DNA from 2 places in the Neobacillus sp. B24 genome. Region 1 is predicted to be linked to the other one. Evidence: a T-box and tRNA genes for the amino acid it is inferred to sense, from the RefSeq annotation. Region 1 holds a T-box; the other holds one or more tRNA genes.
The links. A T-box is a leader RNA that pairs with one kind of tRNA and senses whether it is charged. The one in region 1 lies ahead of ileS (isoleucine--tRNA ligase), so its partner is inferred to be a tRNA-Ile.

Region 1 (12,611 bases):
GTCGCAGGTTTAATGACGATGGCGCCATTAACTGACGATGAAGAGTTACTTAGAAACTGCTTCCGCGGATTAAAAAAATTACGTGACCAAATTCAATCACTACAATATGAATTTGCTCCATGTACCGAGCTGTCAATGGGGATGTCAAATGATTTTGCAATTGCAATCGAAGAGGGAGCAACGATGGTAAGAATCGGTACAGCACTAGTTGGTGAAGATGATTAGGGGAGAAGAAGATGACACTAAAATCAAAATTAAAAACCTTTTTCTTTTTAGATGATGATTTCGATGATAACCGTGATGATTATGTTCCAGCTCAACCAGCTCAAGAACCAATCAAACAAAAAAGACAGGCGGTAAAGAGCCAGAATGTAGTCAGTCTGCAAAGCGTTCAAAAAACGGCGAATCCAGCAAACACTGGTACTGCCGCAAAGGCATCAAAGGTTATCTTAGTAGAACCGAATTCCAGTTCCGAAGTCACCGAGATTGCCGAGCATTTGAAGAGCCGCCGCGCAGTTGTTGTCAATCTACAGCGGATTGAACATCAGGAAGGCAGACAAATTGTCGACTTTTTAAGTGGGGTTGTTTATGCTCTCGGTGGTGACATGCAAAAAATTGGCGCCAGTATTTTCCTATGTACTCCTGATAATGTAGAGGTGTCTGGGAACATTTCGGAGCTTTTTCCGGAATAACAGAATCAGAATAAGAGGTGATAAAATAAATGGATATCATTTTTGGGTTATTGCAAAGGCTTATTCAAATATACTCATGGGCATTAATTATCTACATTTTGATGTCTTGGTTTCCGAATGCCAGAGAATCATCAATTGGCCAATTTCTTTCGAGAATTTGCGAGCCATATTTGGAGCCGTTCAGAAGGTTTATTCCGCCGCTTGGCATGATTGATATTTCTCCGATTGTAGCGTTTCTTGTCCTTAACTTTGCCCAAAGCGGCTTGCATAGTGTCTATCTTTGGCTAGCTTAATACTGATTGATTAGGTTGTGTTTGCCCCGATGAATATTTATCAGCATTTCCGCCCCGAAGAACGGGAATATATTGACCAGGTGTTACATTGGAAGAACTCTGTCGAAACCCGGTACGCTCCTAAACTGACGGATTTTCTTGATCCTAGAGAACAGCAGATTTTAAAAATCCTTGTTGGTGAGAATGGAGACGTGAAATATTCCCTTTTTGGCGGAAGTCATCATGCAGAAAGAAAAAGAGCCTTGCTGTTTCCTGACTATATGGCTCCAACTGACGAAGATTTTCAAATTGCCTTATTTGAAATCTCGTATCCAAAGAAATTTGTCACGATTGAGCATCGTCAGGTGCTTGGAACGCTGATGTCGCTTGGATTAAAACGAGGAAAATTCGGTGATATATTGATGAACGATCAACAGGGCCAATTCTTTGCAGCCAGGGAAGTTGGAGATTACATAAAAAGTAACGTTGAATCGATAGGCAAAGCAGGGGTGAAATTGACCGAAATAAACGCTGAGCAGGCGATTTCTTTAGAAGAACATTGGGAGGAAACTGATTTAACAGTATCATCCTTACGTTTGGATGCTGTTATTTCTGGTGCTTGCAATCTATCAAGACAAAAATCCCTAAGCTTTATCCAAGCCGGCCTGGTCAAAGTTAACTGGACGGCAATTGAAAATCCTGCCTTCCAATGTGAAGCCGGGGATATAATCTCAGTTCGGGGCTATGGAAGGGTAAAACTCATTGGGCTGGATGGAAAAACAAAAAAAGAAAAATGGCGAATCACGGTTGGGAAAATAAAATAATTAATTTTTATGCAGGAAATTCGAAAAACTTGTCGAATACTTCCTATTACATAGCAGTACAGATTGTATGGAGGTGGCATTATGCCGTTAACACCGTTGGATATTCACAATAAGGAATTTAATAAGGGATTTAGAGGGTATGACGAGGATGAAGTTAATGAATTTCTTGATCAAGTAATCAAGGATTATGAATTGGTCCTTCGCGAGAAAAAGGAATTGGAAGAGCGCCTGCACGATATGCAAGAGCGTTTAGGGCATTTTACCACGATTGAGGAAACATTGAACAAATCGATTGTGATTGCACAAGAAGCCGGGGAAGAGGTAAAACGGAACGCTCAAAAGGAAGCAAAGCTGATTGTTAAGGAAGCGGAGAAAAATGCCGACCGGATTGTGAATGAATCCCTTTCTAAAGCAAGAAGAGTTGCATTAGAAATTGAAGATTTAAAGAAACAGTCGAAGATTTTCCGTACCCGTTTTAAAATGCTGATTGAAGCCCAGCTGGATATGTTGAATACAGATGATTGGGATCACCTGTTGGAATATGAAGTGGATGCAACAGAATTAAAACTGCACGAAGAAGAAGATTCATTAGCTTGACGAATACCGCTATAATAGCATATAATTTCTTAACAGCTATATAGAATGAACATTGACGATGACAGGGACAGTACAATTTTTCATAAAAGCTTTATTAGCGAGCTGGGGAGGGTGCAAGCCCGGCAGAGCGGAGAAATTGGAACATCACCCTTGAGTTCTATGGTTGAACATCCGTTGTTGGAAAGAGTAAACCAAGCGTGGGATTCACGTTACGAATTGACGAAGAGGATAGAATCTTGGAATGATTCTATTTATCAGGGTGGTACCGCGGGAATAAACCTTCTCGTCCCTATTTGGGATGAGAAGGTTTTTTTATTGAAAAAAATGGTCATTCTGTTCAATAGAAAGGTAATGGAGGATAGGAAAAATGGAATATAAAGATACGTTGTTAATGCCGAAAACGGAGTTTCCGATGCGTGGCAATCTGCCGCAAAGAGAACCTGATGTTCAGGCAAAATGGGAAGAAATGAATATTTACCAAAAGGTCCAGGAGCGGACGAAAGGGCGTCCGCTGTTTGTCCTGCATGATGGCCCGCCTTATGCGAATGGCGATATCCATATTGGTCATGCTTTAAACAAAATTTTGAAGGATTTTATTGTCCGTTATAAATCGATGAGCGGTTTTCAAGCGCCTTATGTTCCAGGGTGGGATACACATGGATTGCCAATAGAACAAGCTTTAACGAACAAAGGGGTCAAACGAAAGGAAATGACTGTAGCGGATTTCCGCAAGCTCTGTACGGAATATGCTTTGGAACAAATCGATAATCAACGAACCCAATTCAAACGGCTTGGTGTCCGTGGTGATTGGGTCAATCCTTATATTACTCTTAAACCGGAATATGAGGCACAGCAAATTAAGGTTTTCGGAGAAATGGCGAAAAAGGGCTATATTTATAAAGGCCTTAAGCCGGTTTATTGGTCCCCATCAAGTGAATCAGCCCTTGCTGAAGCGGAAATTGAATATCAAGATAAACGCTCAGCGTCTATTTATGTAGGTTTTCAGGTAAAGGACGGCAAAGATGTCCTTGATCAAGACACGCAAATTGTCATTTGGACAACAACTCCATGGACAATTCCGGCAAACCTCGGCATTTCAGTGCACCCAGACCTTACCTATGTGGTGGTTTCTGTAAATGGTCAGAAATATGTCGTTGCCGAGGCATTATTGGAAGCTGTAACGAAGGAAGTCGGCTGGGAACAGCCAACTGTAGTTAAAAAGGTAAAGGGATCACAGCTGGAATACATTGTAGCCACACACCCTCTTTACAAGCGTGATTCACTTGTCATGCTCGGTGAGCATGTTACAACCGATGCTGGTACGGGCTGCGTTCATACAGCTCCAGGGCACGGGGAAGATGACTTCCATGTTGGTCAAAAATACGGCTTGGATGTCCTGAACCCTGTTGACGATAAGGGCTATATGACCAGTGAAGCTCCGGGATTTGAAGGGATATTTTATGATGAGGCGAATAAACCAATCACACAGGCATTGGAAGAAGCAGGCGCCTTACTAAAGTTATCCTTTATTACCCACTCTTATCCACATGATTGGAGAACGAAAAAACCGGTTATTTTCCGGGCTACTGCTCAGTGGTTTGCATCGATTAAAGATTTCCGGAATGAACTTTTGGATGCAATCAAAGAAACTAAATTTGTTCCTGCTTGGGGAGAAACCCGCCTGTTTAACATGGTTCGCGACCGCGGTGATTGGTGTATTTCGCGCCAGCGGGTTTGGGGCGTGCCAATCCCAGTATTTTATGCGGAAAACGGTGAAGAAATTATTACCGATGAAACGATTAATCATGTTTCAGAACTATTCCGTCAATTTGGTTCTAATGTTTGGTTTGAACGGGAAGCAAAAGACCTGCTTCCAGAAGGCTTCACCCATCACGGAAGTCCAAATGGAATTTTCACGAAGGAAACAGATATTATGGATGTTTGGTTTGACTCCGGTTCCTCGCATCAAGCGGTCTTGCTTGAAAGAGAAGATCTCGTACGTCCGGCCGATTTATACTTAGAAGGTTCAGACCAATATCGCGGCTGGTTTAACTCTTCCTTATCGACAGCAGTCGCTGTAACGGGCACCGCTCCATATAAAGGCGTGCTAAGCCATGGTTTCGTGCTTGATGGTGAAGGCAGAAAAATGAGTAAATCATTAGGTAATGTTGTCGTGCCAGCGAAGGTTATGAATCAATTAGGGGCGGATATACTGCGTCTTTGGGTGGCTTCAGTTGATTATCAAGCCGATGTTCGCGTTTCAGATGCCATTCTGAAGCAAGTAGCGGAAGTATACCGCAAAATCCGCAATACCTTCCGTTTCTTATTAGGGAATTTGGCTGATTTTGACCCGGCTGTAAATAAAGTTGCATATGAAAACTTGCGTGAAGTCGATCAATTTATGCTGGTGAAATTAAATAAGCTGGTAAAAAATGTCCGTCATGGTTACGAACATTATGAGTTTGCCGGCATTTACCACGCGATTAATAATTTCTGCACCCTTGATCTAAGTGCTTTCTATCTTGATTTTGCCAAGGATGTCCTATATATTGAAGCACATGACCACCATGAGCGCCGGGCAATTCAAACAGTGCTTTACGAGTCGTTGGTTGCTTTGACAAAATTGGTGTCGCCAATTCTATCTCATACAGCTGATGAAGTATGGCAGTACATTCCGAAGGTTCAGGAGGAAAGTGTTCAGTTGACAGATATGCCTGAATACCAGGAACTTGATGGAGCCGAGGCACTGGAAGAAAAATGGTCTGCATTTATGAGGCTTCGCGATGATGTCTTAAAAGCACTGGAAGAGGCACGTAACGCCAAAGTGATTGGCAAATCATTAACCGCGAAGGTTACCTTATATGTAAACGATAAGACCAAAGCCTTGTTGGATTCCATTGACGAAAATCTGAACCAGTTATTTATCGTATCTGCATTTGAGGTTGCCGGAACGTATGAAAAGCCTCCTGAAAATGCAGTTAAACTGGATACCGCCGCAATTGTCGTAACAAAAGCGGATGGAGAGATATGCGAACGCTGCTGGGTTGTTACACCTGAGGTTGGTCAAGATTCGGAGCATCCAACCCTTTGCCCTCGATGTGCACATGTCGTGAAAGAAAATTACACACACTTGGCATAAGGTTTTTTAGACCCTGTACACACGTACAGGGTTTTAATTTTTTCCTGCATAGTCAATAGTTGACCGTGATGTTAAATGTTGCACCGTGTCGCCATAAAGGACCGGGATATAATATAACAAATGACAAAACGGAGGTAGTTAACACTATGAATGCCATGCAGGAAAAGATGTTTCTCGAACTCCGTCTAACGAAGACTGAAATCGAACATTCATTAAAAGACAAATCTAAACAAGATTGGCTTACAAAGATTCTTAAAGAGGAACTTACTGATGTTGATGAAGCCATCCGGAAAATGGAAGCCGGTAAGTATGGTGAATGTGAAATTTCAGGAGAATTAATACCCGAAGATTTATTGATGTTGATCCCCACCATTCGTTGCAAAAAGGATTCAGATCTATTAGAGAATTACTACAAAAAACCAATCTCTTCATCATTTTTATAATGTTAATTGTCCTAACGCGATTAAGTGTGCTAAAATTCTAAAGAAGTATGAGTGTTAGTTGTGGAGGTATTTCTTAGTGTTTTATTATTTAATCGCGGTTTTTATTATCCTTTTGGATCAAGTTACAAAATGGTTAATAGTAAAAAACATGTTTCTTGGGGAAAGTATTCCGATTATTGATGGAGTCCTATATATAACTTCCCACCGGAACCGGGGGGCAGCATGGGGAATTCTCCAAGGGCAGATGTGGCTGTTTTATTTGATCACCATTATTGTCATTGCCGGGATTGTGTATTATATACATAAAGCGGCCAAAGATAAATGGTTGTTGGGAGTCTCCCTAGCCTTTATGCTGGGTGGAGCAATCGGAAATTTTATTGACCGGGTTATGCGCAAAGAAGTCGTTGACTTTATTCATACGTATATTTTTAGCTATAATTTCCCTGTATTTAACATCGCAGACTCCGCTTTAGTTATTGGTGTTGTACTGCTGATGATACAAATGCTGCTTGAAGAGAGAGAATCAAAGGAGAAATCTTATGGAGAAAATGGTACACACCATTCTTGAACAACAAAAAGGTGACAGAATTGATAAGGTCCTATCAGGCCTAAATGAAGAATGGTCACGCACCCAAGTACAGCAATGGATTAAGGATGGAAATGTACTTGTAAATGGGCAAATTGTAAAAACCAATTATAAATGCAGCCTGAATGATCAAATTGAAATTACGATACCGGACCCGGAAGTACTGGATGTAATTCCAGAGGAAATGAACCTGGATATTTATTATGAAGATCATGATGTCCTGGTTGTCAATAAACCAAAAGGAATGGTCGTTCATCCTGCTCCCGGCCATTTGTACGGAACGCTTGTAAATGGACTGATGGCTCACTGCAAGGATTTGTCCGGCATCAACGGAGTGTTAAGGCCTGGAATAGTTCATCGAATTGATAAAGATACCTCAGGACTGTTAATGGTGGCCAAAAATGATATGGCCCATGAAAGCCTTGTTAATCAATTGGTCGAAAAAACAGTTACCCGTAAGTACAAAGCGATTGTTCATGGCGTTATACCTCATGATGTCGGCACGATTGATGCTCCGCTTGGGAGGGACCAAAAGGATCGGCAAAGCATGGCCGTTGTTGATAATGGCAAGCATGCTGTTACCCATTTTCGTGTGCTGGAACGTTTTAACGATTTTACTTTTATCGAGTGTCAGCTGGAAACAGGGAGAACCCATCAAATTCGTGTCCATATGAAATATATCGGCTACCCGCTCGCCGGGGATCCAAAGTATGGTCCGAAAAAAACACTGGGTTTTAACGGGCAGGTGCTGCATGCGGGTGTCCTTGGATTTACCCATCCGAGAACCGGCGAATACTTAGAATTTGAAGCACCGCTGCCTGCCGATTATGAACAGTTGTTGAATCAATTGCGAAATAATCGTTGACACGAGAAAACAGATAAAGTAAGATAGCTATAGTCAAATATGCCTTTAATTCAGTCCCGTGAGGCTGAGAAGGGTCGGTTAATATGTAAGGATACCTTTAACTGTACACCTCTCGCCGAAATCGGTGAGAGGTTTTATTTTTATTAAAAGCAGGTGAAGAAATGAGCCAAAAAGCGTTAGTTCTTGATGAGCAGGCAATCAGCAGAGCGTTGACCAGGATTGCTCATCAAATTATCGAAAAAAATAAAGGAATCGAAGAATGTGTACTCGTCGGTATTCGCACAAGAGGCATCCATATTGCAAGACGTCTTGCTTCTAAAATTGAGGAGATTGAAGGAAGTCCAATTGGGGTAGGAGAACTCGATATTACGCTATACCGGGATGACCTGACGAAGAAAACGGAAAACCAAGAACCTCTCGTAAAGGGATCTGATATTCCGTTTGATATTAATGAAAAAAAGGTGATCCTTGTCGACGACGTGTTATATACAGGAAGAACTGTGAGAGCGGGGCTTGATGCGCTAATTGACCTAGGTCGTCCAGCAGCCATCCAGCTTGCAGTCCTTGTTGATCGCGGCCATCGTGAGCTGCCAATTAGAGCAGATTATGTCGGAAAAAACATTCCAACATCAAGCAGTGAGAAGATTGTTGTAGAACTGGCTGAAGTTGACAAGTTAGACCAAGTAAGCATTTATGACAAGTAAATAGAAGCCCTTTTTAAAAGCAGTCCAGTGAGGCTGACAAAGGGGAAAAGGCTATCTCAATTTTTTGGCCATTCCACCCTCTTTGTCCCTCTGTGGCATTGAGGGTTTTTTTATGGATAGTTGAGAACAATAAAGAAAAAATATTTTAAATTCAGAGGAGATTATCATGAGCAATAAACCAATCCTAGACGTAAATGAAATGCCAAAACCAACGCAATGGTTGACATTAAGCTTGCAGCACTTATTCGCGATGTTCGGGGCGACCATCCTAGTCCCATATCTCGTCGGACTTGATCCGGCAATTGCCTTGATCTCAAGCGGTTTGGGTACATTGGCATTTTTATTAATAACAAAAATGCAGGTTCCCGCCTATCTTGGTTCTTCCTTTGCCTTCATCACACCGGTGATTGCCGCCAAAGCGGCCGGAGGCCCTGGAGGGGCGATGATTGGAACGTTCATGGCCGGACTTGTTTATGGAATTATCGCCCTGATTATTAGCAAAGCAGGCTACCGCTGGATTATGAATTTGCTTCCGCCGGTAGTGGTTGGGCCGATTATTATCATCATTGGCTTATCTGTAGCGCCAACAGCAGTTGACATGGCGATGAATAACTCGGCAGGAAAATACAGCATGCTCCATTTCTCGGTGGCATTAGTTACTTTAGCGGCAACGATTATCTTCTCGATTTATGCTAAAAAAATCTTCAGCATTATCCCGATTCTTGCCGGTATCGTCGTCGGTTACATTTATGCTTTGATTGTGGGGATTGTTGATTTTAAGCCAGTAATCGATGCAAATTGGTTTGAGATGCCAAACTTCGTTATTCCGTTTGTCAGCTATAAGGTTCAATTTAGCTGGGATATCTTCTGGCTGATGGTACCTGTTGCAATTGTAACGATTTCTGAACATATTGGACACCAGTTAATTCTGAGTAAAGTAGTTGGCCGGGACTATATTAAAGAACCAGGCCTGCACCGTTCGATTTTGGGTGATGGTACGGCAACCTTGATTTCCGCTTTGGTCGGTGGACCGCCAAAGACAACCTATGGTGAAAATATTGGTGTACTGGCAATTACCCGGGTTTATAGCGTGTATGTCCTCGCAGGAGCAGCAGTACTGGCCATTGTGTTCGGGTTTGTTGGCAAAATAACTGCCTTAATTCATTCCATCCCGACGCCTGTAATGGGCGGTGTGTCAATCCTCCTATTTGGAATCATTGCTTCTTCAGGACTCCGAATGCTCGTTGACAGCAAAATTGATTTCGATGATAAACGAAACCTTGTTATTGCATCGGTCATTCTTATCATCGGACTTGGCGGGGCAATCGTAAAACTGCCGTTTAAAGATATTGTAATCCAGGGAATGGCTTTAGCTGCGATTATCGGTGTAGTGTTAAACCTCATTCTTCCTGGGCGTCCAGCAGTTAATGACAATATGTTCGAAAATGAAGAAGCGGAAAAAAATCGAAAAACAGCTTAATAACACGATAAGAACGACCTTTTAAATGAAGTCCAGAGAGGCTTATAAGGGTGTAGGAATCGAAGTGTTGAATGGAACCATTCCAAACTTCTGATTACTTGTGATCAATTTTTACACCCTGGTCTGGTTAGATCAGGGTATTTTTTTTACTTACATAAAGGTGGGGAAAAGGATGCTGAATCATTTATTAACGACGAATGAGTTAAAGGCTGAAGAGATATACCGAATCCTCGATGATGCCCAAAACTTTGCCAATGGAATGACCTGGCGCCCGGAGAGTAAAATGTTTGCCGCTAATCTCTTTTTTGAAAATAGCACGAGAACGAAGTGCAGTTTTGAAGTTGCACAGAGAAAATTGGGTTTGGGTGTAATTCCGTTTGAAGTCCAAACTTCAAGCGTGCAAAAGGGTGAGACGCTTTATGATACGGTGAAGACACTCGAAGCCATTGGCGTCAATACGATTGTTATTCGTCACAGCCAAGATCGCTATTTTGACGAGTTGATTGAGAAAATAAATATTCCACTGATTAATGGAGGAGATGGCTGCGGCCATCATCCGACACAATCCCTCCTTGACCTCTTAACCATCAAACAAGAATTTGGCACATTTTCTGGATTGAAAATTGCCATCATCGGGGATATCAGACATAGCAGGGTCGCCCGTTCCAATGCCGATGCCTTGACACGGCTAGGCGGTGATGTCATCTTCTCAGGTCCTGAAGAATGGTTTGACAGCCACAGTCTGCATACATCCCGTTTTATTCCAATTGATGAAGCGACTAGAGAAGCTGATGTTGTGATGCTGCTCCGCGTTCAGCATGAGCGGCATCAAAAGAAGGGAAGCTATACAGCAGCCCAATACCACCAAAAATTCGGCTTGACATTAGAGCGGGAAAGAAGCATGAAGCCGCGCAGCATTATTATGCATCCTGCCCCGGTTAATCGAAATGTTGAAATTGCCGATAGCCTAGTAGAATGCAAGCGTTCGAGAATCTTTAAGCAAATGGAAAATGGCGTGTTTGTCAGAATGGCTGTCCTAAAAAGAGCATTAGAAAGTATAAACGGAGGGGTTACAAATGAAACTACTTATTCAGAACGCCAATTATATAGCGTATGACGGACAACAGAAACAGTCTGATATTTTAATAGAAAATGGAATCATCACTAAAATCGATAAAAAAATTGAAAGTAACGTGGACCACAAAATGGATGCAGCAGGATTATTAGTTTCACCAGGTTTTATCGACCTTCACGTTCACCTCCGCGAACCCGGCGGCGAGAAAAAAGAAACCATCGCCACCGGTACAATGGCCGCGGCGAGAGGCGGGTTTACCACTATTGCCAACATGCCAAATACTCGTCCTGTGCCTGACAGCGAAACCACAATGGACGACTTACAAAAAAGGATTAGAGAGACTGCAAATGTCCGGGTCCTTCCGTATGCCTCGATTACGACGAGACAATTGGGTCAGGAATTGACAGACTTTGCCGCGTTAAAGGCAGCAGGGGCATTTGCGTTTACTGAAGATGGTGTCGGGGTTCAGTCAGCGGGGATGATGCTCCAAGCAATGAAAAGAGCTGCCCAACTAGATATGGCCATTGTTGCTCACTGTGAGGATAATACCTTAATCAATAAAGGCTGTGTCCATGAGGGCTCATTTTCTAAACAAAATGGCTTAAACGGAATTCCTTCGGTGTGTGAAGCGGTGCAAATTGCCCGTGATGTCTTACTTGCAGAGGCAGCAGGCTGCCACTATCATGTATGCCATGTCAGTACGAAAGAGTCCGTCAGAGTTATCAGAGACGCAAAACGTGCGGGTATTAAGGTCACTGCCGAAGTCACCCCCCACCACTTGTTATTAACGCAAGACGATATCCCGGGACTTGATGCAAATTTTAAAATGAATCCGCCATTGCGTGATGCTGCCGATCGTGAAGCGTTAATCCAAGGTCTTCTCGATGGAACGCTAGATTTTATCGCCACCGACCACGCACCGCACACAGAGGCAGAGAAAAGCGAAGGGATGGAACTTGCCCCATTCGGAATCGTTGGATTGGAAACAGCCTTCCCGCTGCTATATACACATCTTGTCTTGAAAAATATTATCTCTTTGGAGCAGTTACTATATTACCTAACTCAGAAGCCGGCGGCCGCCTTCAACTTGCCATATGGAAAAATCGCTGAAGGGGCACCAGCCGATCTTGTATTGTTAAACCTGCATGAAGAACGGAAAATTGACCCTAAGGAATTTTTATCAAAAGGAAAAAATACCCCATTTGCTGGCTGGAACTGCAAAGGCTGGCCGGTACTGACCATCGCGGCAGGGGACGTAGTTTGGGAAAAAGGAAGTGTGACAGCATGAAAGCACAGTTGATTTTGGAAGATGGAACAATTTTTATTGGTGAAGGATTTGGAAGTCACATGGATACCATCGGTGAGGTGGTGTTTAATACAGGAATGACGGGATATCAGGAAATTTTGTCAGACCCATCCTACTGCGGACAAATCGTCATGCTTACATATCCGCTAATCGGAAATTACGGGATTAACCGGGATGATTTTGAATCCATTAATCCGGCAGTAAAAGGGTTCATTGTCAAGGAAGTCTGTGATTATCCGTCAAACTGGAGAAGTGAATTCACAATTGATGAGTATTTTAAAATGAAAAATATCCCTGGTATCGCCGGAATTGATACCCGCAAATTAACGAGAATCATTCGCCAGTACGGCACATTAAAGGGAGCCATTTGCAGCATTGACAATGATCGTGATGAAGTCATGAGGAAATTACGCCAGACAAGGCTGCCAATTGATCAAGTCCGCAGAGTATCAACGAAAAATCCATACCCAAGTCCGGGCCGCGGCAAAAGGATTGTTGTCGTTGATTTTGGCATGAAGCACGGAATCCTCCGGGAACTCAATAATCGCGGCTGTGATGTCATTGTGGTTCCGTACCATATGACAGCAGATGAAATCATGAAGTTGCGTCCGGACGGCGTGATGCTGAC
Region 2 (9,376 bases), 1.3 Mb from region 1:
CGCATGGAAGGGCCATCGCTCAACGGATAAAAGCTACCCCGGGGATAACAGGCTTATCTCCCCCAAGAGTCCACATCGACGGGGAGGTTTGGCACCTCGATGTCGGCTCATCGCATCCTGGGGCTGTAGTCGGTCCCAAGGGTTGGGCTGTTCGCCCATTAAAGCGGTACGCGAGCTGGGTTCAGAACGTCGTGAGACAGTTCGGTCCCTATCCGTCGTGGGCGCAGGAAATTTGAGAGGAGCTGTCCTTAGTACGAGAGGACCGGGATGGACGCACCGCTGGTGTACCAGTTGTCTTGCCAAAGGCATCGCTGGGTAGCTATGTGCGGACGGGATAAGTGCTGAAAGCATCTAAGCATGAAGCCCCCCTCAAGATGAGATTTCCCATAGCGTCAAGCTAGTAAGATCCCTGAAAGATGATCAGGTTGATAGGTCAGAGGTGGAAGCATGGTGACATGTGGAGCTGACTGATACTAATCGATCGAGGACTTAACCAAATAGAAAAGCGGAGGCGACTGTCCAACTTCGACAGACGTTGGAGGGCCGGCACGGCAAATCCCGATTTTGGATTTGTTGGGACGGACCGAAACGGCCGAGAAGTTAGGAGCCAAAGCTAGACAAGTCATAATGATTATTCGGTTTACTAAAACTTCTTCTGCATTATCTAGTTTTGAGGGAATGAAACCTCAAAAAAATAGTCTGGCAGCAATGGCGAGAAGGTCACACCCGTTCCCATACCGAACACGGAAGTTAAGCTTCTCAGCGCCGATGGTAGTTGGGGCGAAAGCCCCTGTGAGAGTAGGACGTTGCCGGGCTAAGCCCCTTTTGGGGCTATTATTTTGTCTACATTATAGTTGGCCCCTTGGTCAAGCGGTTAAGACACCGCCCTTTCACGGCGGTAACACGGGTTCGAATCCCGTAGGGGTCACCATTTCGGAGGATTAGCTCAGCTGGGAGAGCATCTGCCTTACAAGCAGAGGGTCGGCGGTTCGATCCCGTCATCCTCCACCACTTAAATTAAAGTATGAGCCATTAGCTCAGTTGGTAGAGCAACGAGCAAAGCTTCTATGAAAAGGCTGCGAGTTGTACATGCCGAGCCGCTTCTTGAATATTCTTTCTGAGGCGGGGACATCTGACGTCCACAATCAAAATTTAGGGAATCATCATAGTATGAGCCATTAGCTCAGTTGGTAGAGCATCTGACTTTTAATCAGAGGGTCGAAGGTTCGAGTCCTTCATGGCTCACCATTTAAATATGCGGGTGTGGCGGAATTGGCAGACGCACCAGACTTAGGATCTGGCGCCGCAAGGCGTGGGGGTTCGACTCCCTTCACCCGCACCATCTAATTTTGCGGAAGTAGTTCAGTGGTAGAACACCACCTTGCCAAGGTGGGGGTCGCGGGTTCGAATCCCGTCTTCCGCTCCACTAATGCCGGGGTGGCGGAACTGGCAGACGCACAGGACTTAAAATCCTGCGGTAGGTGACTACCGTACCGGTTCGATTCCGGTCCTCGGCACCATTTCTCTAACGAGAAATAACTCAGCATTTATTATATTTGGCGGTGTAGCTCAGCTGGCTAGAGCGTACGGTTCATACCCGTAAGGTCGGGGGTTCGATCCCCTCCGCCGCTACCAAATTGTCTCATAATCATATTGGTTAATGAACCTTTACTTGGACCTTTAGCTCAGCTGGTTAGAGCAACGAGCAAGGCTTCCTTGAACAAGCTGCGAGTTGTACCCATCGAACTGCTGCTTGAATAAGCTTTCTGAGATGGGGACAGACAGATTTTAACCATATTGGTTAATGAACCTTTACTTGGACCTTTAGCTCAGCTGGTTAGAGCAGACGGCTCATAACCGTCCGGTCGTAGGTTCGAGTCCTACAAGGTCCACCAATAGTTTTATATATAATGGAGGAATACCCAAGTCTGGCTGAAGGGATCGGTCTTGAAAACCGACAGGCGGGTTAAACCGCGCGGGGGTTCGAATCCCTCTTCCTCCGCCATTATAAACACATTTTTATTGTCGCGGGGTGGAGCAACGACCATTGCATCGTTGAATATTCTGCGAGTTGTATCAATCGAGCTGCTGCTTGAATAAGCTTACTGAGATTGATACAGTCATACGTTAGCTTTTAGCATGACGTAATCTTATACTTCTTATTGTCGCGGCGTGGAGCAGTCCGGTAGCTCGTCGGGCTCATAACCCGAAGGTCGCAGGTTCAAATCCTGCCCCCGCAATTCGGTCTGGTAGTTCAGTTGGTTAGAATGCCTGCCTGTCACGCAGGAGGTCGCGGGTTCGAGTCCCGTCCAGACCGCCATTTATGATGGCTCAGTAGCTCAGTCGGTAGAGCAATGGACTGAAAATCCATGTGTCGGCGGAGCGATTCCGTCCTGTGCCACCATTTTGATTCAATTTTGCCGGTATAGCTCAATCGGTAGAGCAACTGAATCGTAATCAGTAGGTTGGGGGTTCAATTCCTCTTGCCGGCACGTTAGGCTGGCGCTTGCATAGTATAGTGGTGGGGTAGCGAAGTGGCTAAACGCGGCGGACTGTAAATCCGCTCCCTCAGGGTTCGGCGGTTCGAATCCGTCCCCCACCACCACTTATATTTTTAAAAAAATTGGACATGCTAATTAGTATCCCATTATTGGGCTATAGCCAAGCGGTAAGGCAACGGACTTTGACTCCGTCATTCGTAGGTTCAAATCCTGCTAGCCCAGTCCTTTTTTTAATTGGCGGCATAGCCAAGTGGTAAGGCCAAGGTCTGCAAAACCTTTATCCACCGGTTCGAATCCGGTTGCCGCCTCCATATCATTTTGCCGGTGTGGCGGAATTGGCAGACGCGCACGACTCAAAATCGTGTTCCTTCTGGAGTGTCGGTTCGACCCCGACCACCGGTATCTTTTGGGCCTATAGCTCAGCTGGTTAGAGCGCACGCCTGATAAGCGTGAGGTCGATGGTTCGAGTCCATTTAGGCCCATCATTTTTGTTCTGACACTTATAGCAAATTAACACACAATAGATAAGCCTAATGTGACGTTAAATGAAATGGTCAATTGATCATTTTGAAATTTAACGCATATGAGGCTTATTTTTTTATGGAGAAATGAAAATAGATTTTTGTCATTGACCAGAAAAAGTTGAAAACTGACCAGAATATCGGTGAAACTGACCAGAAAACTTAATGAACTGACCAGAATAATTGAAATTCCGACCAGAAAATGTGCTTTTTGCATAGGAGATGACCTGATTGCATGATGACGACAAATCTTAACCACTAGAGAACGGTCCCCGTGTTTTTTTTCTGGTAGTATCGTACTATCACCTGCAGGTATTTATTTCCTATCTTTGAATTTTATCCTAGTAAATAGGTATGGACATCTAGTTATCTAGTTGACAGTGATAGATGTAAAAAAGATAATAAGGTCGAAATATTCGGCAAAGAATGGGGAAATAAGTGAAAACCTATCACGCATGAAATTAATGGAGGAGAGATGTCATGAATAAACTGAAAAGCAAATTGGGCTTGGCGCTGGTTTTAGCCGGAACAATTACAGTATCGTCTGCTTTTGCGGCACCTAGTTTCAAAACGGCGGAAGGAACCGACCCGAATCCAGTTATTACTCCTATTAAAACAGATGAACCTACCTCTTATCGAATCAATCAACTAGAAGATATCGCGATGTACTATTACTGGCATGGCGGCGACCTCAAGCAGGCAGAGGAAGAAATTTTTAAAGGCATTACCCTAAAAGGCAAATATGATGTAGTCGAAGCAGCCTATAATGAGGCAGTTAAACTGGACCCTCATAACCTGGATCTTAAATTCTCACTCGCATCCACACAAATTATCCAAAAGAAAATCCCGGAAGCTTTGGCGACTTATCAGCAAATCTTGAATTTGGACCCTGACAATTATAATGCCAATCTGCTATACGGGGTTTATTCCAAAGTGAATGGGGACGAAAAGGCCTACAAAACGGCAATCGCCAATATGAAACGGTTGGACGCCCACAAAACCAACGAATATCTTAAAAAATTCGCCGATACAGAAAACATTATGAAAAGCACTTTAAACACCGAGGTTCCAGCAAATTTACCTCAGAACAACCATGCCATTGTCATTCTCGGTTATGCCCTAGCTGATGATGGAACAATGCGTGAGCCATTGATTGAACGTTTGAAAGCCGGTCTTGCTGCAGCCAACAAATATCCTAACTCCAAAATCATCGTTACCGGCGGTGTACCGAAGCAAGGCAATACAGAATCAAAGTTAATGAAGGAATGGCTGATTTCCAAGGGTGTAGCGGCGGAACGGATTCTGACAGAGGATAAATCGACCGACACGGTTGAAAATGCTCTCTTCACCACAGCCATTCTTGAAAAAGAAGGTCTGAAGGATGTCACGCTGGTGACAAGTGCAAGTCATATGAGACGAGCGCTCACCATCTTTAAAGAAGCCAGCAGTTTTTACGATAAAATGAATGCAAAAGATAGCAACCGGGCATTCACAAATGTGGTTTACCTGGATTACCCATCGATCGAAGAGGCCCAAAAGGTGACCAAGGACGAAATTATGGTGATATACCGTGATCTACTAAGAGCTACTGGTATCTGGCAATACCCAGGTAAACAGCGCTAACCTTTCATTGAAGCTAAACCAATATTTGTTGGTTTAGCTTTTTTATGTGAAGTTTTACTAGGTTTTCGGATCGGTCCTACGTTGCTGTAAAGCTGTAACTCAATGGGACCACCTCCGTTTTCAATGTTATACTATTCTAAAAGGAGTGATTATTTTGGAATTTAATGATGTGCTATTCGGTCATAGATCAATTCGAGAATATGAAGATCGGGAAGTAAGTCAAGAGCTGTTGGATCAAATCCTAGATGCGGGAATTCGTGCCTCTTCCAGCGGCAATATGCAGACATATTCGATTATCGTCACAAAAGACAAAGGGATTAGGGAAAAATTGTACACTGCCCATATGGAGCAATCGATGGTAGTGGATGCCCCTATTCTATTAACCTTTTGTGCCGATTTTAATAGAATGCGAAAGTGGCTGACGCTCAATGATGCCCCCGTGCATTTCGATAACTTCATGAGCTTTATGATTGGGGCCATTGATGCCACATTGGCTGCACAAAACTGTGCATTAGCAGCAGAGAATGCCGGGCTGGGGATTTGCTATATGGGTTCAACGCTTGCCAATTGCGATCAAATTGGCGAGCTGCTCAACTTGCCGCCGAATGTCGTCCCAATTGTCGGTTATTCATTAGGGTATCCTGCAGAAAGCCCAGCACCGCGCGACCGTCTGCCTAGGCATGGACTTGTTCACTATGACCAGTACCATGACTATTCAGATGAAGATATCTTAGAAATCTATAAAGATAGAAATGAAAAGGGCTGGGAACGGTACATGGCCAACCCAAGACTCAAGGAAATGACCGAACGTTTAGGATTGAAAAATCTTGCACAAATTTATACTATAGCCAAGTATACGAAGGAATCTCATATTGAATTTTCGCAGACAGTGCTGAATTACTTGAAGAAGCAGAATTTTATGGAAAATGAGTAATGGAAGAAGCAGAGAACCTGAACCGCTTCCTATGAAAGGAGTTTTTATTTTTGAAAAAAGCAGAAGCAACCATCAAAGCCTTGTTAATTGCAGATGATCCAGACACGTTTGTGACCAGAAGGATTTCCGAAAGTAGCCTTGAATTTGGGGGAATTCTCGGTGACCGTCACTTTGGGATGACAGCCAAGGCGGATTCACGGCAGCCGATGTATCCAAGAGGAACCGAAATCCTGAATCGCCGCCAGATTACGATTGTGTCGGTAGAGGACCTAGAAGGAATTGCCGCGGATTTAGGAGTCGAAACGGTGCTGCCTGAGTGGTTAGGGGCTAATCTGTTGATGAAGGGATTTCCGGGATTAACGAAACTCACCTTAGGGTCACGCATTCTGTTTCCAAGCGGAGCGGGGTTAATTTGCATGGGAGAGAATTTGCCCTGCACATTTCCAGGGGATGAAATCCAGAAGCAGTATCGGGATCATGAAAAACTGTCCACTAGGTTTGTCAAAGCGGGTTATCAGCGGCGAGGCATTGTTTGTGCGGTAGAAAGGCCCGGAGCCATTTACGAAAACGATGAGGTCCAAATTTTAATCAATGATTTTGCCAATCCGATGCAATAACGGGGGAGAAAGCAGATGGGGGATTATCAACAGCTATTCGTGTACATACCTTATTTTGAAAAAGAAGATACGGAATTCTGTAACTGGGATTCTGGGTACCCTGATTATGATGAAAAACTAAGTGAATTTATCAAAACTGCCTATGAAACAGATATATTGCGGAAGGATTACTTGGAATACTTGGATGAGAGGATTATGGATCATAACCTCTCCGCAGCCGCAGCCATTCCCACCGCTGATTTGGAACTCCTAAAAGCGCTCTTCACCTTTTATGTACGGCAAGAGCGCTTTAATGATGGATTGTGGGCAAAGGCTGCGAAAGACAAAGTGTTTTTGGAGATTCTTTACAGATTGAGAGAACTGATGGAGGACCATGGTTGAAAATACAACATACAATTTCCAATGATAAAGATATAAAAGGACGAGTGAACGAGATGGAGAAACCGATGATTGGTGTACTGCCATTGTATGATCGAGAAAAGGATAGTTACTGGATGCTGCCTGGATATATGAAAGGGATTGAAGAAGCTGGAGGCATCCCAATTATGCTGCCGTTAACCACAGACGAGGATACTATCCAAAAATTAGCCGCTGCTTTTGATGGCTTTCTTTTTACAGGAGGCCAGGATATTAATCCGGAATTGTACGGTGAAAAAGATAAGCTATGCGGGGAAATCTGCAGTGAACGGGATCGGATGGAGAGTGCTCTATTTAAGCATGCCGTAGAACTGGATAAACCGTTACTAGGGATTTGCCGCGGTCTCCAGCTATTTAATGTCATGTTAGGTGGAACTTTGTATCAGGATATTCCAACTCAACATAGTGCTAGTGAAATTAAACATACACAAACGCCGCCCTACGCGGAACCCGCTCATGAAGTATACATAGAAAAGGGCACTAAACTTTATCAAATTCTTCAAAAGGATGCACTAAAGGTAAATAGTTTGCATCATCAGGGAATTAAGGACTTAGCAGAGCAGCTAGTGCCTGCAGCAAGGGCTGAGGACGGATTGATAGAAGCAGTTGTGATGCCAAATAAAAAGTTTACTTTAGCTGTTCAATGGCATCCCGAGTTCAACTATAAGGTTGACGATGATCACTTTGCATTGTTTTTAGAGTTTGTGAGAGCGTGTCAGGGATAGTAGTCTATTATTATAAGAATTGTGCAAGGTCAATGGGTTTGACCCACTGACCTTGCTTTTACCATCTTTAAAACGTATAGCGGGAGACTTGTTCATCCCCGATAATAAGTCCGTCTATTTCTTGGAATCCCATTTTTTCGTAGACGCGTTTAGCGTGTTCATTAGTAGGTTCGTAAGATAAAGTGATAGTTTGATGGCGATCTTCTTTCATCTTCCAAATATCGTCGACTACGAGTTGGACCGCCTCTTTTCCATATCCTTTCCCCTGATGCTTATGATCAATCATCATCCGATAAATCCAGTACTCATGATCGTCCTCATCAATTCCAAACAGCGTAAAACCAATCATTTCCTCGTCATGATAAATTCCTTTTGCATGGAAATTTTCAAGAAAATTCAACTGTGCCAATGATACCGCATTGGTTGCCACAAACTTCTTTTGGTCTTCCCGGACACGCAGCGAAATAGCCTTCAGCCAATTGTCCTTTGTAATAGGTTTCAAATGCAACAATCTTCATCTTTCCCTTCAAATGGCAAACATTTTTTCTCAACCGTTAAAAAAATAGTAAACTAACTTTATACCAGAATTGTAAAATTTTATAAGTGGAGATGTCAATGTTGAGGGAACCATGGAAGGACCACGGGGACGGTTCTCATGGTGCTTTTCTCGCATTAGAGGAACCAGTAGAAGCAGGAAATTTGACTATGGATGTCGAATTACTTGTACAAAAACTTTAAAACTTCCTGCTTACTCAGGCAATCAAAAATTTTGCGATAATTCCTTAGAAGTAATTCCTTTAGATTAAAATTCCGTTTACTTATAAAGTGCTTCGAAACTTGAGCAAAACTTCCGATTGCCTATATTAGAACCGTCCCCATGGTTCTGTGATAATAATTTTTCTGTTTTTGCAACTTTTTATAGGGTTGTTTCGTGGATAGGTTGAAGGGGGGAAAGTGGTGGATTTAGATGAGGCGTTTGAAGTATATGTGGATGATCTATATCGATACTTGTTTTCCCTTTCAAAGAATCACCATACGGCGGAGGATTTAGTTCAGGAGACGTTTTACCGGGCGTATCTTCAGCTCTTGGAGGATGACATTAGCCAGATTAAACCTTGGCTGTTTAAAGTGGCTTATCATACTTTTATCGATTTCACTAGAAAGCATAAGCGGATAGTCATTACCGATGAAGTACATAATCGTATTAGTGTGAAAACACCGGAAATGGATCTTTTAGCGAAGGAAGGCTTCGCCACACTCCTGAACGATATTCATTCCTTGAAGGAAACCGAAATGCATGCATTGGTTCTTTGTGACTTGCATCGATTGGGTTTAAAAGAGGCGGCTGAAATTCTTCATTTAAATTTGAATACATTGAAGAGCCATTTATCAAGGGGTAGGAAAAAGGTGATTGAAAGGATCAAGGAAAGGAGGAGGCAGGATGGATAAAAAGAGTAATCAAAATGATGAGGAATTATATCAATCTTTTTTAAATGAATCCATAGAGGATTATGAAGAAAGCCACAAAGTACCGGAGAAAAGTCAAAAAAGTCTACTAAAAGCCGGCAGAAATCATGCCCTAAGGACAAACATTATGATCAGCCTGGCTGTCTTATTACTAATTGTGCCGGTGCTGACATTAAGCAGCTATTTGTACTATGCGATCGGCGGAAAGGCGAACCATCTCATTGAAGTTGCCTCAAAAACGATTTATGTAACGGAACCGAACATGAGTTTAGAAGAGATGGATTTAGAAGAGGATATCGGATTTTTTACAATGAATATTGATTTTGATGTGTTTAAGCGGATTGGCAAAGAGGATTATAAAGCTGGGAAGTACACTGTACGGTTTGCACTGGATCAGCCAAATATTCCGGAGCGGGATATGAAGCTTGAGAGGCCGCTTCCGGTTACGGGGGACATGGAGACAGATATGCTGTATCATCCTGACGGGACGGTTGACGAAAAAGCAGATTCGGACTGGGAGATTCTCGAGCATCTTCCGGATGGAACGGTGGGGGAGGTTTATCTTTCTTTG

Region 2: it encodes a tRNA-Ile, which carries the amino acid that the T-box ahead of ileS (isoleucine--tRNA ligase) is inferred to sense. The anticodon was not compared.

The regions. Positions count from the first base shown of each region.
Region 1 covers NZ_AP035777.1:1,931,135-1,943,745, forward strand. The annotation lists gene ACZ43M_RS09705 (YggS family pyridoxal phosphate-dependent enzyme) at 1-225, shown strand, start outside; gene ACZ43M_RS09710 (cell division protein SepF) at 237-692, shown strand; gene ACZ43M_RS09715 (YggT family protein) at 722-985, shown strand; gene ACZ43M_RS09720 (YlmH family RNA-binding protein) at 1,015-1,788, shown strand; gene ACZ43M_RS09725 (DivIVA domain-containing protein) at 1,870-2,385, shown strand; T-box leader at 2,435-2,679, shown strand; gene ileS (isoleucine--tRNA ligase) at 2,753-5,524, shown strand; gene ACZ43M_RS09735 (TraR/DksA C4-type zinc finger protein) at 5,671-5,967, shown strand; gene lspA (signal peptidase II) at 6,044-6,535, shown strand; gene ACZ43M_RS09745 (RluA family pseudouridine synthase) at 6,507-7,418, shown strand; gene pyrR (bifunctional pyr operon transcriptional regulator/uracil phosphoribosyltransferase PyrR) at 7,580-8,122, shown strand; gene ACZ43M_RS09755 (solute carrier family 23 protein) at 8,289-9,602, shown strand; gene ACZ43M_RS09760 (aspartate carbamoyltransferase catalytic subunit) at 9,778-10,719, shown strand; gene ACZ43M_RS09765 (dihydroorotase) at 10,679-11,965, shown strand; gene ACZ43M_RS09770 (carbamoyl phosphate synthase small subunit) at 11,962-12,611, shown strand, end outside.
Region 2 covers NZ_AP035777.1:667,524-676,899, forward strand. The annotation lists rRNA gene ACZ43M_RS03150 (23S ribosomal RNA) at 1-497, shown strand, start outside; rRNA gene rrf (5S ribosomal RNA) at 699-815, shown strand; tRNA gene ACZ43M_RS03160 (tRNA-Glu) at 857-931, shown strand; tRNA gene ACZ43M_RS03165 (tRNA-Val) at 936-1,011, shown strand; tRNA gene ACZ43M_RS03170 (tRNA-Lys) at 1,173-1,248, shown strand; tRNA gene ACZ43M_RS03175 (tRNA-Leu) at 1,258-1,342, shown strand; tRNA gene ACZ43M_RS03180 (tRNA-Gly) at 1,352-1,426, shown strand; tRNA gene ACZ43M_RS03185 (tRNA-Leu) at 1,432-1,520, shown strand; tRNA gene ACZ43M_RS03190 (tRNA-Met) at 1,559-1,635, shown strand; tRNA gene ACZ43M_RS03195 (tRNA-Ile) at 1,819-1,895, shown strand; tRNA gene ACZ43M_RS03200 (tRNA-Ser) at 1,913-2,005, shown strand; tRNA gene ACZ43M_RS03205 (tRNA-Met) at 2,167-2,240, shown strand; tRNA gene ACZ43M_RS03210 (tRNA-Asp) at 2,244-2,320, shown strand; tRNA gene ACZ43M_RS03215 (tRNA-Phe) at 2,329-2,404, shown strand; tRNA gene ACZ43M_RS03220 (tRNA-Thr) at 2,420-2,492, shown strand; tRNA gene ACZ43M_RS03225 (tRNA-Tyr) at 2,521-2,605, shown strand; tRNA gene ACZ43M_RS03230 (tRNA-Gln) at 2,652-2,723, shown strand; tRNA gene ACZ43M_RS03235 (tRNA-Cys) at 2,738-2,812, shown strand; tRNA gene ACZ43M_RS03240 (tRNA-Leu) at 2,822-2,903, shown strand; tRNA gene ACZ43M_RS03245 (tRNA-Ile) at 2,910-2,983, shown strand; gene ACZ43M_RS03250 (ElyC/SanA/YdcF family protein) at 3,503-4,645, shown strand; gene ACZ43M_RS03255 (nitroreductase family protein) at 4,791-5,579, shown strand; gene ACZ43M_RS03260 (MOSC domain-containing protein) at 5,630-6,196, shown strand; gene ACZ43M_RS03265 (DUF6508 domain-containing protein) at 6,212-6,577, shown strand; gene ACZ43M_RS03270 (gamma-glutamyl-gamma-aminobutyrate hydrolase family protein) at 6,574-7,338, shown strand; gene ACZ43M_RS03275 (GNAT family N-acetyltransferase) at 7,406-7,846, opposite strand; gene ACZ43M_RS03280 (hypothetical protein) at 7,954-8,076, shown strand; gene ACZ43M_RS03285 (sigma-70 family RNA polymerase sigma factor) at 8,296-8,787, shown strand; gene ACZ43M_RS03290 (anti-sigma factor) at 8,780-9,376, shown strand, end outside.